3 regions of the Oerskovia jenensis genome follow, and region 3 is predicted to be linked to each of the others. Evidence: riboswitches for the same ligand, from Rfam matches in the RefSeq annotation. Region 3 holds a riboswitch; each other region holds the start of a gene.

Region 1 (3,263 bases), 470 kb from region 3:
GCGCGTCACGAGCGCGGACGGCCTGCGCCCGCACCGGGCGTGGTTCGCGGTCCTCAACGGGATCGTGAACCTCGGGCGCTCGGTGCCGTTCCTCCTGCTGGCGGTCCTCATGGTCCCGGTCACGCGCCTGATCGTCGGGACGGCGATCGGCACGACGGCCGCGACGGTCCCGCTCGTGGTCAGTGCCGTGCCCTACTTCGCACGCCTCGCCGAGCAGAGCCTCCTCGCCGCCGACAGGGGGTCGATCGAGGCGGCCGAGGCGTTGGGCGCGGGCAGGTTGCGGATCGTCTTCCGGGTCCTTCTCCGCGAGTCGTTCCCGCTGCTCGTGAACGCGTCGATCATCCTCCTGGTCGCGTTCGTGTCGTACACGACGATCGTGGGGATCGTCGGCGGGGGCGGGGTCGGTGACTTCGCGATCCGGTACGGCTACAACCTGTTCCAGACGGACGTCATGGTGTTCTCGGTGGCCGTGATCGTCCTGCTCGTCCAGGTGTTCCAGGTGGTCGGCAATCGGCTCGTGCGCAGGTGGGACCACCGCATCGTCCGGTAGCCCGGCAGTCCGGCGCCCCCGTGCCCGGCGCGCGCCGGGCACAGGTGAGGGGCCCGACGGCGGTGCGAACCGCCGTCGGGCCCCTCACCCGGATCGTGGGGCTCAGAGAGCCGAGTGGTCCCCGATCCGGTGGTAGGACCGGTCGTGGTAGACGAGCGGCGTCGCGCCTGCCCGGGTCCCCGACGCGAGTGCGCGCAGCGAGACCAGGTAGCTGTCGCCCACGGGCGTGCGCTGGATGATGCGGCCGCGCACCCAGGACAGCGCGCCGTCGATCACGGGCTCCCCGGACTCGAGAGGGGACCAGCCGCCGGCCGCGAAGCGGTCGGTCCCGCTCGTCGCGAAGCGTGCCGACACGTCGTCCTGGTCGGCGGCCAGGAAGTTGACCGTGACCGTGCGGGCCGCCGAGATCGCGGGCCACGACGACGACGTCGACGCGAGCGAGAACGCGAGCAGCGGCGGCGCGGCCGAGACCGAGATGACCGACGTCGCCGTGAAGCCCACGGGGCGGCCCTCGTGCTCGAGCGCGATCACCGCGACGCCCGCGGGGTGCTGCCGGAACACCGCCTTGTAGGCGTCGGGGCTGAGCTGCGGCTCGTCCTGCTCGTGGAGCAGGGCCTCGAGTCCGGCGAGGCCCGCGACGTCGGGGCGGGTCGTGGGGTCGGCGGTCATCGGGTCACCTCGGCGAGCTCGGGGGTGGACGTGTCCTGCCCGACGGCGTCGCTCGCCGCCCGCCGCAAGGGCCCTCCCGCGTGGTCGAGCCAGGCGTCGACGGCGGTCGTGAGGTCGGCCTCGTCGAGCCGGGAGTCCAGGAGGGTGAGCGTCCGTGCGGGGACGGTCGCGCCGAGCTCGACGAGGAGCGGGCGCAGGTGCACCTCGCCCGCGAGGGCGTGCGCGGGGTTGCCCGACACCACGACGGGGACGGCGACGACCCCGGCCAGGCCGTCCGGGCCGTAGAGGTCGAGGAACGCCTTGAGCAGCCCGGTGTACGAGCCCTTGTAGACCGGTGTCGCGACGACCAGCACCGCGGCGCTCGCGGCGGTCTCGCGCGCGGCGTCGGCCCGCGGGTGCTCGGGGGCGAGGATCTCGGTGGCGAGGTCGGCCAGGTCGATCGTGGTCGGGGCGGGCTCGGGCGCGTCGGCCGGGGCGAGGCCCAGGTGGTCGGCGACGCGGGCCGCGACCGTCCGGGCGGCCGACAGGGTCCGCGACCCGGGCCGCGGGTTGCCGACCAGGGTCACCACGGCCGGTCGCGGGGGGCCTGGCTCGGCGGGGTGGGGTGCTGCAGGGTGCTGGGTCATCGCTTCCTCACTGTCGTCGTGCTGCACGCTTGCCGCGTCGTGCCGGCGCGGCCAGGTCATCTCCCGGAGCACCCCGTCGTGAAGGGGTTGCTGACCAGCGAGCCGGGGCTTGGTGCTGGTGCTCGTGACCTCTGGGTAGGGGTATAACCCCGGCCGGGGGAATCTGCACCGATCAGGTCGAGAATTCTCAGAGGGTGGACGGAGGTTTCGTTCCGGGGGCCCGGACCTCGGGGCACGGCGCACGGCCCGGTGCGGTGGCGGGTGCGGTGGTCGACGCCCGGACGGGGAGCCCGACTGTTGCCCCGGGCACGGGCAACGTCCCAGGTCGTGAGCCTGCTGTCTCCCAGAGTGGGACGGAAGTACGGCGGAGTTTACGAGTACGTAACCTGGTGCGGTTCAAAGCCCTGCCCTGCCGAGGAGCACTCCATGGATAGTCGTCTGCAGTCCGTCTTCGACGAGGTCCTCGCCCGCAACCCTGGTGAGGTCGAGTTCCACCAGGCGGTTCGCGAGGTCTTCGACTCGCTCGGGCCGGTGCTCCAGAAGAACCCCCAGTACGTCGACGCCGCCGTGCTCGAGCGCATCTGCGAGCCCGAGCGCCAGATCATCTTCCGCGTGCCGTGGGTCGACGACAAGAACCGCGTGCAGATCAACCGCGGCTTCCGCGTCGAGTTCAACTCGGCCCTCGGCCCGTACAAGGGCGGTCTGCGCTTCCACCCGTCGGTCTACCTGGGCATCGTCAAGTTCCTCGGGTTCGAGCAGATCTTCAAGAACTCGCTCACCGGCATGCCCATCGGCGGCGGCAAGGGCGGGTCGGACTTCGACCCGCGCGGCAAGTCAGACGGCGAGGTCATGCGCTTCTGCCAGTCGTTCATGACCGAGCTCTACCGCCACATCGGTGAGTACACCGACGTCCCGGCCGGCGACATCGGCGTGGGTGGTCGCGAGATCGGCTACCTGTTCGGCCAGTACAAGCGCATCACCAACCGCTACGAGTCCGGCGTCCTCACGGGCAAGGGCATCAGCTGGGGCGGGTCGCTCGTGCGCACCGAGGCCACGGGGTACGGCACGGTCTTCTTCGCCGACCACATGCTGCGCACCAAGGGCCAGAGCTTCGACGGCCAGCGCGTCGTCGTGTCCGGCTCGGGGAACGTCGCGACCTACGCGATCCAGAAGGCCCAGCAGCTCGGGGCGAACGTCGTGTCGTTCTCCGACTCGTCGGGATACGTGGTCGACGAGGCCGGCGTGGACGTCGAGCTGCTCCGCCAGATCAAGGAGGTCGAGCGCGGACGCGTGGCCGACTACGTCGAGCGTCGCCCCGGCGCACGCCTCGTCACGGGGGGCAGCATCTGGGACGTCCCCGCGACCGTCGCCCTGCCGTGCGCCACGCAGAACGAGCTCACCGAGCAGGACGCCAAGCA
Region 2 (3,263 bases), 460 kb from region 3:
GGGGGCCTCTTCCTCGCCGACACGACCGAGCAGGCGATCGAGGAGTTCCGCCCCATCTACGAGGGAGCGGTCGCGCGCGCGGACCTGCGGAAGTACGACCCCGCGGCGGTCGGCAAGGTCACGAGCTTCCGGACCATCGAGGAGGCCGTCGAGCGCGGCCCGGCCCTCGTGGGTTCGCCCGAGCGCGTCGCCGAGAAGATCCTCGACTACCACCAGAGCTACGGGCACGACCTCCAGTCGGTCTCGATCAACCACCTCCTGGAGCCGGCCCGGCAGGACGACGTGCTGAGGCGGTTCGCGGAGGAGGTCGTGCCGCTGGTCCGGGCCGAGGTCAAGACCGACCTCTGGGGGCCCGCCGACGTGCGGCGCGCCAAGGGCTTCACGGCGCGGTAGGGCGCCCGGCCAGGGTGCCGGTCAGGCAGCGCCGGCACCCTGGCGGAGCGCTCCCGCAGGTCCTAGGCTGGACGTGTCCTGCGAGTGCGTGCGCGGCGCGCACGGACACGGAAGAAGGCTCCGACGATGTGGCTCCTCGTGATCTCCGGTGCGGTGGGCGCGGCCGTGGTCGCCGCTCTCGCCTGGTTCACGGTGCGCCTCGACCGGCCTCCCGCCGATGCCCTCCCACCCCTCGGACCGCACCGGACCACGCTGCGTGAGCGGCGCCGTCGGGCACCGGATCCCCTCGTCGCGCTCGCGGTCCAGATCCGTCTCGGGAGGCTCGCCGACGAGCTGCGGGCGGTCGAGGCCGACCCGGGCGTGTACGCCCGCGCACACCACTACCTCGCCGCGCAGGGCGCGTACGACGCGCTGCTGCGGGAGGCGTGCCGGCTCAGCGGTCTCGAGGTCGACACGGACCCGCTCGCCGCGGGCCTGCGCAGCGACGAGGACGAACGGCTGCGCGAGGAGCTCGAGCTCAGCTCCCGCGGCTGGACCTGGTAGCGCGCGCCGCACCGTCGCTCGACGGGTCTCACCTGTCGATACGGGCACCACTCGTTCTTGACCCTTTTGGTGCAGATGCCTACGTTCGGGCGCGGTCACGAGATCCACCGTCTGGCTCGGCAGGTGGATCAGCAACCCTCGCGTCGTGGTGGGGTGCTCCCGAGCAAGACCTGGCGGCCGTCGTCCGACGGCCGCAAGCACCGAGTCCCCTCTTCGCGGGACCACTGCCTCCAGGAGACACCCATGCCCGGCACCACCGATCGTCGCCCGCCCCGGCTGACGACCGCAGCGCTCGCCGTCACCGCGGCCCTCGCCCTCGCGGCGTGCGCCACACACTCGTCCGCCGCGGACCCGGACGACGACAAGAACGTCAAGATCCTCTTCGCCACCAACGCCGACTTCGCGATCCCGGTCATCACGGACAAGCTCGAGGCCAAGGGCTACACGGTCGACGCCTCGAGCATCACCGACTTCCAGGCGGCCGCCGGTGCCGTGGCCAACGGCGAGGCGGACTACCACGTGGGTACGCACACGGTCTACCTCCTGTCGCAGACCGAGAAGACGGGTGCGGACATCGTGCCCGCCTTCTACACGGCGCTCGCTCCGGCCGGGTTCTACTCCACGAAGGTCGACTCCTTGGCGGCCCTGCCGGACGGAGCCGTCGTCGGCATCCCGAACGAGCCGTCCAACGTGGGGCGGGCGCTCACCATCCTGGCCGAGGCAGGAGTCATCGAGCTCGGACCGACGGTCTCGTCCGTCTACACCTCGGTCAAGGACATCTCGTCCAACCCGAAGAACCTCGACTTCCGGGAGCTGGACGCCACCCTCATCGCCAAGACGCTCGCCGACCTGGACATCGGCTTCCTGTACAGCAGCGGCGCGAAGAACAACGGCTTCACGCCGGGCGAGGACGCGCTCGCGCTCGACGACATCGCCACGTCCCGGCCGTACACGATCATCGCGGCGACCCGGTCCGAGCTGCTCGACTCCCAGACGACGAAGGACCTCGAGGAGGCGTACCACTCCGAGGAGTACAGGCAGGCGGACCTGGAGTTCAACGGGGGCATCGGCTTCTACCCGTGGGAGTACGACCCCACCGAGGACATCGCGACGTGGAAGCAGGCCGGCTGATGGCCACCGCGGGGAGCCGGCGCCCCAGGCTCGTCCTCAACTTCGTCCTGCGCGTGCAGGGATCGCACGGTGCGGGCTGGCGGCACCGGTCCAGCGAGATCGAACGGGTCCCGACGCTCGACTACTACGCCGACCTGGCGCGCACGGCCGAACGTGGCGTCTTCGACAGCCTGTTCCTCACCGACACCCTCGCGGCGTCGGCCAACCCCGAGGACGCGCTGCAGTGGCCGCTCGACCCGGTCACGATCCTCGGTGCGGTGGCGGCGCGGACCACGCACATCGGGCTGATCGGGACCCACAGCACCACGTTCAACGTCCCGTTCAACACCGCGCGTCAGTTCGCGTCGCTCGATCACGTCAGCGGTGGCCGGGCGGGCTGGAACGTGGTGACGTCCTCGACGGACCTCGCCGCACCCAACTACGGTCTCGACGTGCTCCCCGAGCACGACGAGCGCTACCGGCGGGCGGCCGAGTACCTCGACGTGACCATCGACCTGTGGAACGCGTGGCGGGCCGACGCCGTGGTGGCGGACCGCGCGGCCGACCGGCTGGTCGACACCGACGGGATCCGGGCCGTCAACCACCAGGGGACGTACTTCTCGGTGCGCGGCCCGCTCAACGTCCCGCGAAGCCCGCAGGCCGTGCCGCTGCTCGCGCAGGCGGGGAGCTCGGAGTCCGGGCGCGACCTCGCGGCCCGGTACGCGGACCTCGTCTACGTCCAGCAGAACGACCTCGACGAGGCCGTGAGGTTCCGTACCGACGTCCGGTCGCGAGCGGCCGCGTACGGACGGCGTCCCGGTGCGGTGGTCGTCGCTCCCGGCCTCATCCCGTTCATCGGGCGGTCCGTCCGTGAGGCCCAGGAGCTGCAGCACGAGCTGCTCGACCTGCACGGCACCGACAGGTTGCTCGAACGGGTGTCCACGGTGATCGACCGCTCTCTCGACGGCTACGCCCTCGACGGACCGTTCCCCGTGGACCTCGTGTCCGACGCCCGGGACACGGGGCAGAGCAAGTCCCTCGCCTACCGCATCGCGGAGTACACCTCGACCGGCACCTACACCCTGCGGGAGGTCCTGGCCTGGGTGGACTCGGGCTCGTTCCACCGCACGATCGTGGGGACGCCCGAGGACGTGGCCGACGGCATCCAGCACTGGTTCGAACGCGGAGCCCTCGACGGGGTGAGCGTCATCCCGCCG
Region 3 (3,263 bases):
TGCACCCACGGTGCACCGGCTGCGGCCAGGGCGCGCAGCAGCTCGACGTACACGGGCAGGACGTCCGCGAGGCGCGAGAGCGGGCTGAAGCCGGACGCGCTGTCGTCGGCGGCCTTGGACAGCGCGAGGAACGTGACGGGCCCGACGACGACGGGCCGGGTCACGACGCCCGCGTCCTTGGCTTCGACGAACTGGCGCACGATGCGGTCGTCCGCGAAGCGGAACGGTGTGGACTCGCTGATCTCGGGGACCAGGTAGTGGTAGTTCGTGTCGAACCACTTGGTCATCTCGAGCGGGGCGTCCTCACCGGCGCCGCGCGCGACCGTGAAGTAGCCCGCGAGGTCCAGCGCGCCCTTCTCGTCGGTGAGCGACGCGAAGCGCGACGGGACCGCCCCGAGGAGAGCGACGACGTCGAGCACCTGGTCGTAGTACGAGAACGAGCCGGGCACGGCGCCCGACGAGGCGTCGAGGCCCAGGTCGACGAGACGCTGGGCGGCCGCGACGCGCAGCGCCGAGGCCGTGGCCTCGAGCTCGTCGGCCGTGGAGCGCCCGGCCCAGAAGGACTCGACGGCCTTCTTGAGCTCGCGGCGCGGGCCGATGCGGGGGTAGCCGAGGACGGAACCGGAGGGGAACGTGGGTGCACTCATGGTGATTACCTCTGAACTGGTCAGACCGAGGGCCCGCCCAGGGCGGGCTCGGCGGAGGGAAGGGGAGTGCCGGAGACCCACGGCCCGCTGGCCAGGTCGGGGGTGCGGGACGAGACGCTGCTCGCGTCCCCCGCTACCCCACCGCCGAGGTTGACTCCCTCGAGCAGGTCTAGAGCGGCTTGGTGCTTGTTGAACGTGTAGATGTGGAGGCCGGGCGCGCCGGCCGCGAGGACCTGGCGCGCGAGCTCGACCGAGTGCCGGATACCCAGCCTGTGGCGTGCGTCCGGGTCCTGCTCGGCCTCGAGGGCCTCGACGACGCGGCGCGGTGCCGGGACGCCAGTGAGCTCCTCGACGCGTGCGAGGCGGGCCGGGTCCGTCATGGGCAGCAGGCCCGCGAGGATCGGGATGGTCACCCCGGCGGCGCGCGCCTCGGCGACGAAGTCGATGTAGGACGACGCCTCGTAGAAGAGCTGCGTGATCGCGAAGTCCGCTCCGGCCTGCTGCTTCTGCCAGAGGCGGCGCACCTCCTGGGTGCGGCTCGTGCCCGCGGCGAGGTTCCCGTCGGGGAACGTCGCGACCGCGATGGTCAGGGGGCGGGCCGCGCCGCGCAGCGCGACGCTCGGGCTCGCGGCGCAGCGCGCGGCCTCGACCTCGCGCAGCAGGGCCACGAGCTCGGTGCTGGACCGCACGCCGTCCTCGGCGGGGCGCCAGTCGGGCTGGTCGCGCGGAGGGTCCCCGCGCAGGGCGAGGAAGCTGCGCACACCGGCGTCGAGGAAGTCCGTGATGACGTCCTCGACGTCCTCGCGCGAGGCGCCCACGCAGGTCAGGTGCGCGATGGGCAGCACGGGCGTGCCGTGCAGGAGCTGGCTGATGACGCGGCGCGAGGTCTCGCGGTCCGTGCCGGCCGCGCCGTACGTGACCGACACGAAGTCCGGGGACGTCGCGACGAGCCGCCGCGCCGTCTCCCAGAACTTGGGGGCGGCGTCGGGGCGGCGCGGGGGCATGAGCTCGAACGACACCGTGGGTCGCGGTGCCTCGTGCCCGAAGTGCCCCAGGTCGACGATGCTCATCGTGCGACCGCCGGGAGGGGCGTGCCGACGGTGGCCACGAAGGCCGAACGGGTGGTGCGCGGGACCCCGGTACGGTGCGGGGTTGCGCAGAAGGATGCCTCGGTCATGAATCGCTCCATCGAACCTGGCTGTAGCACCCGTACCCGCGGGAGGCTTCCGTTGGGGGGTTGCTGCGGTGTCAACGAGCCAGGACTCTCGACCGCTCTGGATGGTGGTGACGATCGTAGGGGGAATCCATGATGCGAGCCAGTATCTGCTCGAAGCGTGAGACGGAAGGGTCTGGCGTCGGGGAGTCGACTCGTCTCGCGGTGTGCGCGCGCCCCGGCGGACCCTTCGTCGGGCCGACCGGTGTCCTTACAACCTACGCCCGTCTCCCGCCCAGCGGCCTGTGACATACGGGCTGGTCGCCGCGGCGGATGGGCGTTCGGACGACGCGGGCAATACCCTGGCGGATATGGACACCGAAGAACGTCTGGCCGTCTTCCTCGACTACGACAACCTCGCGCTGGGCGCGCGCGACCACCTGGGCGGGATGACCTTCGACTTCAAGCCGATCGCCGACGCGTTGGCCGCGCGCGGCCGTGTCGTCGTCCGCCGTGCCTACGCCGACTGGTCGTACTTCGACGAGGACCGCCGCTCCCTGACCCGTCACCAGGTCGAGCTCATCGAGATGCCCCAGCGCATGGGGGCCTCGCGCAAGAACGCGGCCGACATCAAGATGGTCGTCGACGCGATCGAGATGGCCTTCGAGCGTGAGTACATCTCTACCTTCGTCATGTGTACGGGCGACAGCGACTTCTCCCCCCTCGTGCACAAGCTGCGTGAGCTCAACAAGCGCGTCATCGGGATCGGCGTCGAGAACTCGACGTCCAAGCTGCTGCCGGCGGCGTGCGACGAGTTCCTCTTCTACGACCGCCTCGAGGGCGTCGAGATCCCGGACGAGCCCGTCGAGCGCAAGCGCTCCTCGAACAGCTCGAACCGGAGCGGGACCCGCAAGTCGTACGGCCGCTCCACGGGCTCCTCGGGCTCCTCGGGCAAGGCCGCAGCCGTTCCTGCGCCCGAGGCCGTGACCCCGCCCCCGGCCGCCGACGCCACGGCACCGACCGCCGAGAGCGCGCCCGAGCCGACCTCCGTCCCGCTGGACGTCGAGGCCGAGCTCGAGTCCGCCGTCGGGCACGGGGCCTCCTCGGCCTCCGAGGACGAGGACCTCGCGGTCCTCGTCGCGCAGACCCTCGCGGACCTGTCGAGCTCGTCGAGCGGGGCCGTCGTCGCCTCGACGCTCAAGCGCACGCTGCTCCGCAAGGACCCCACCTTCAGCGAGGCCGACTACGGCTTCCGCAACTTCGGCGAGTTCCTGCGCTACCTCGAGGAGCGCGGCGTCGTACAGCTCAGCGCGGGCCCCGCGACGGGCGACCCCGAGGTCTCGCTGCCCGAGCGCGGGCACGCCGGGGACGACTTCGCGCTGCTGCGCACGGTCGTGGGCGAGCAGGGCGACTCGGTGCCCCTGTCCGGCCTCAAGAACCAGCTCCGCAAGAAGCGCCCCGAC

What was found. A riboswitch is a leader RNA that binds a small molecule or an ion and turns the genes downstream of it on or off. The one in region 3 is predicted to bind S-adenosylmethionine.
Region 1: another riboswitch for S-adenosylmethionine. It lies ahead of JOD49_RS08745 (NAD(P)H-dependent oxidoreductase); the one in region 3 lies ahead of JOD49_RS10825 (methylenetetrahydrofolate reductase).
Region 2: another riboswitch for S-adenosylmethionine. It lies ahead of JOD49_RS08770 (MetQ/NlpA family ABC transporter substrate-binding protein); the one in region 3 lies ahead of JOD49_RS10825 (methylenetetrahydrofolate reductase).

The regions. Positions count from the first base shown of each region.
Region 1 is NZ_JAFBBO010000001.1:1,946,588-1,949,850, reverse strand. Features, by position in the region: gene JOD49_RS08755 (methionine ABC transporter permease) at 1-550, shown strand, start outside; gene JOD49_RS08750 (flavin reductase family protein) at 653-1,219, opposite strand; gene JOD49_RS08745 (NAD(P)H-dependent oxidoreductase) at 1,216-1,845, opposite strand; SAM riboswitch class IV at 1,866-1,975, opposite strand; gene gdhA (NADP-specific glutamate dehydrogenase) at 2,272-3,263, shown strand, end outside.
Region 2 is NZ_JAFBBO010000001.1:1,950,954-1,954,216, reverse strand. Features, by position in the region: gene JOD49_RS08780 (LLM class flavin-dependent oxidoreductase) at 1-393, shown strand, start outside; gene JOD49_RS08775 (hypothetical protein) at 520-936, shown strand; SAM riboswitch class IV at 1,030-1,142, shown strand; gene JOD49_RS08770 (MetQ/NlpA family ABC transporter substrate-binding protein) at 1,180-2,067, shown strand; gene JOD49_RS08765 (NtaA/DmoA family FMN-dependent monooxygenase) at 2,067-3,263, shown strand, end outside.
Region 3 is NZ_JAFBBO010000001.1:2,415,732-2,418,994, reverse strand. Features, by position in the region: gene metE (5-methyltetrahydropteroyltriglutamate--homocysteine S-methyltransferase) at 1-647, opposite strand, end outside; gene JOD49_RS10825 (methylenetetrahydrofolate reductase) at 668-1,717, opposite strand; SAM riboswitch class I at 1,830-1,932, opposite strand; gene JOD49_RS10820 (NYN domain-containing protein) at 2,172-3,263, shown strand, end outside.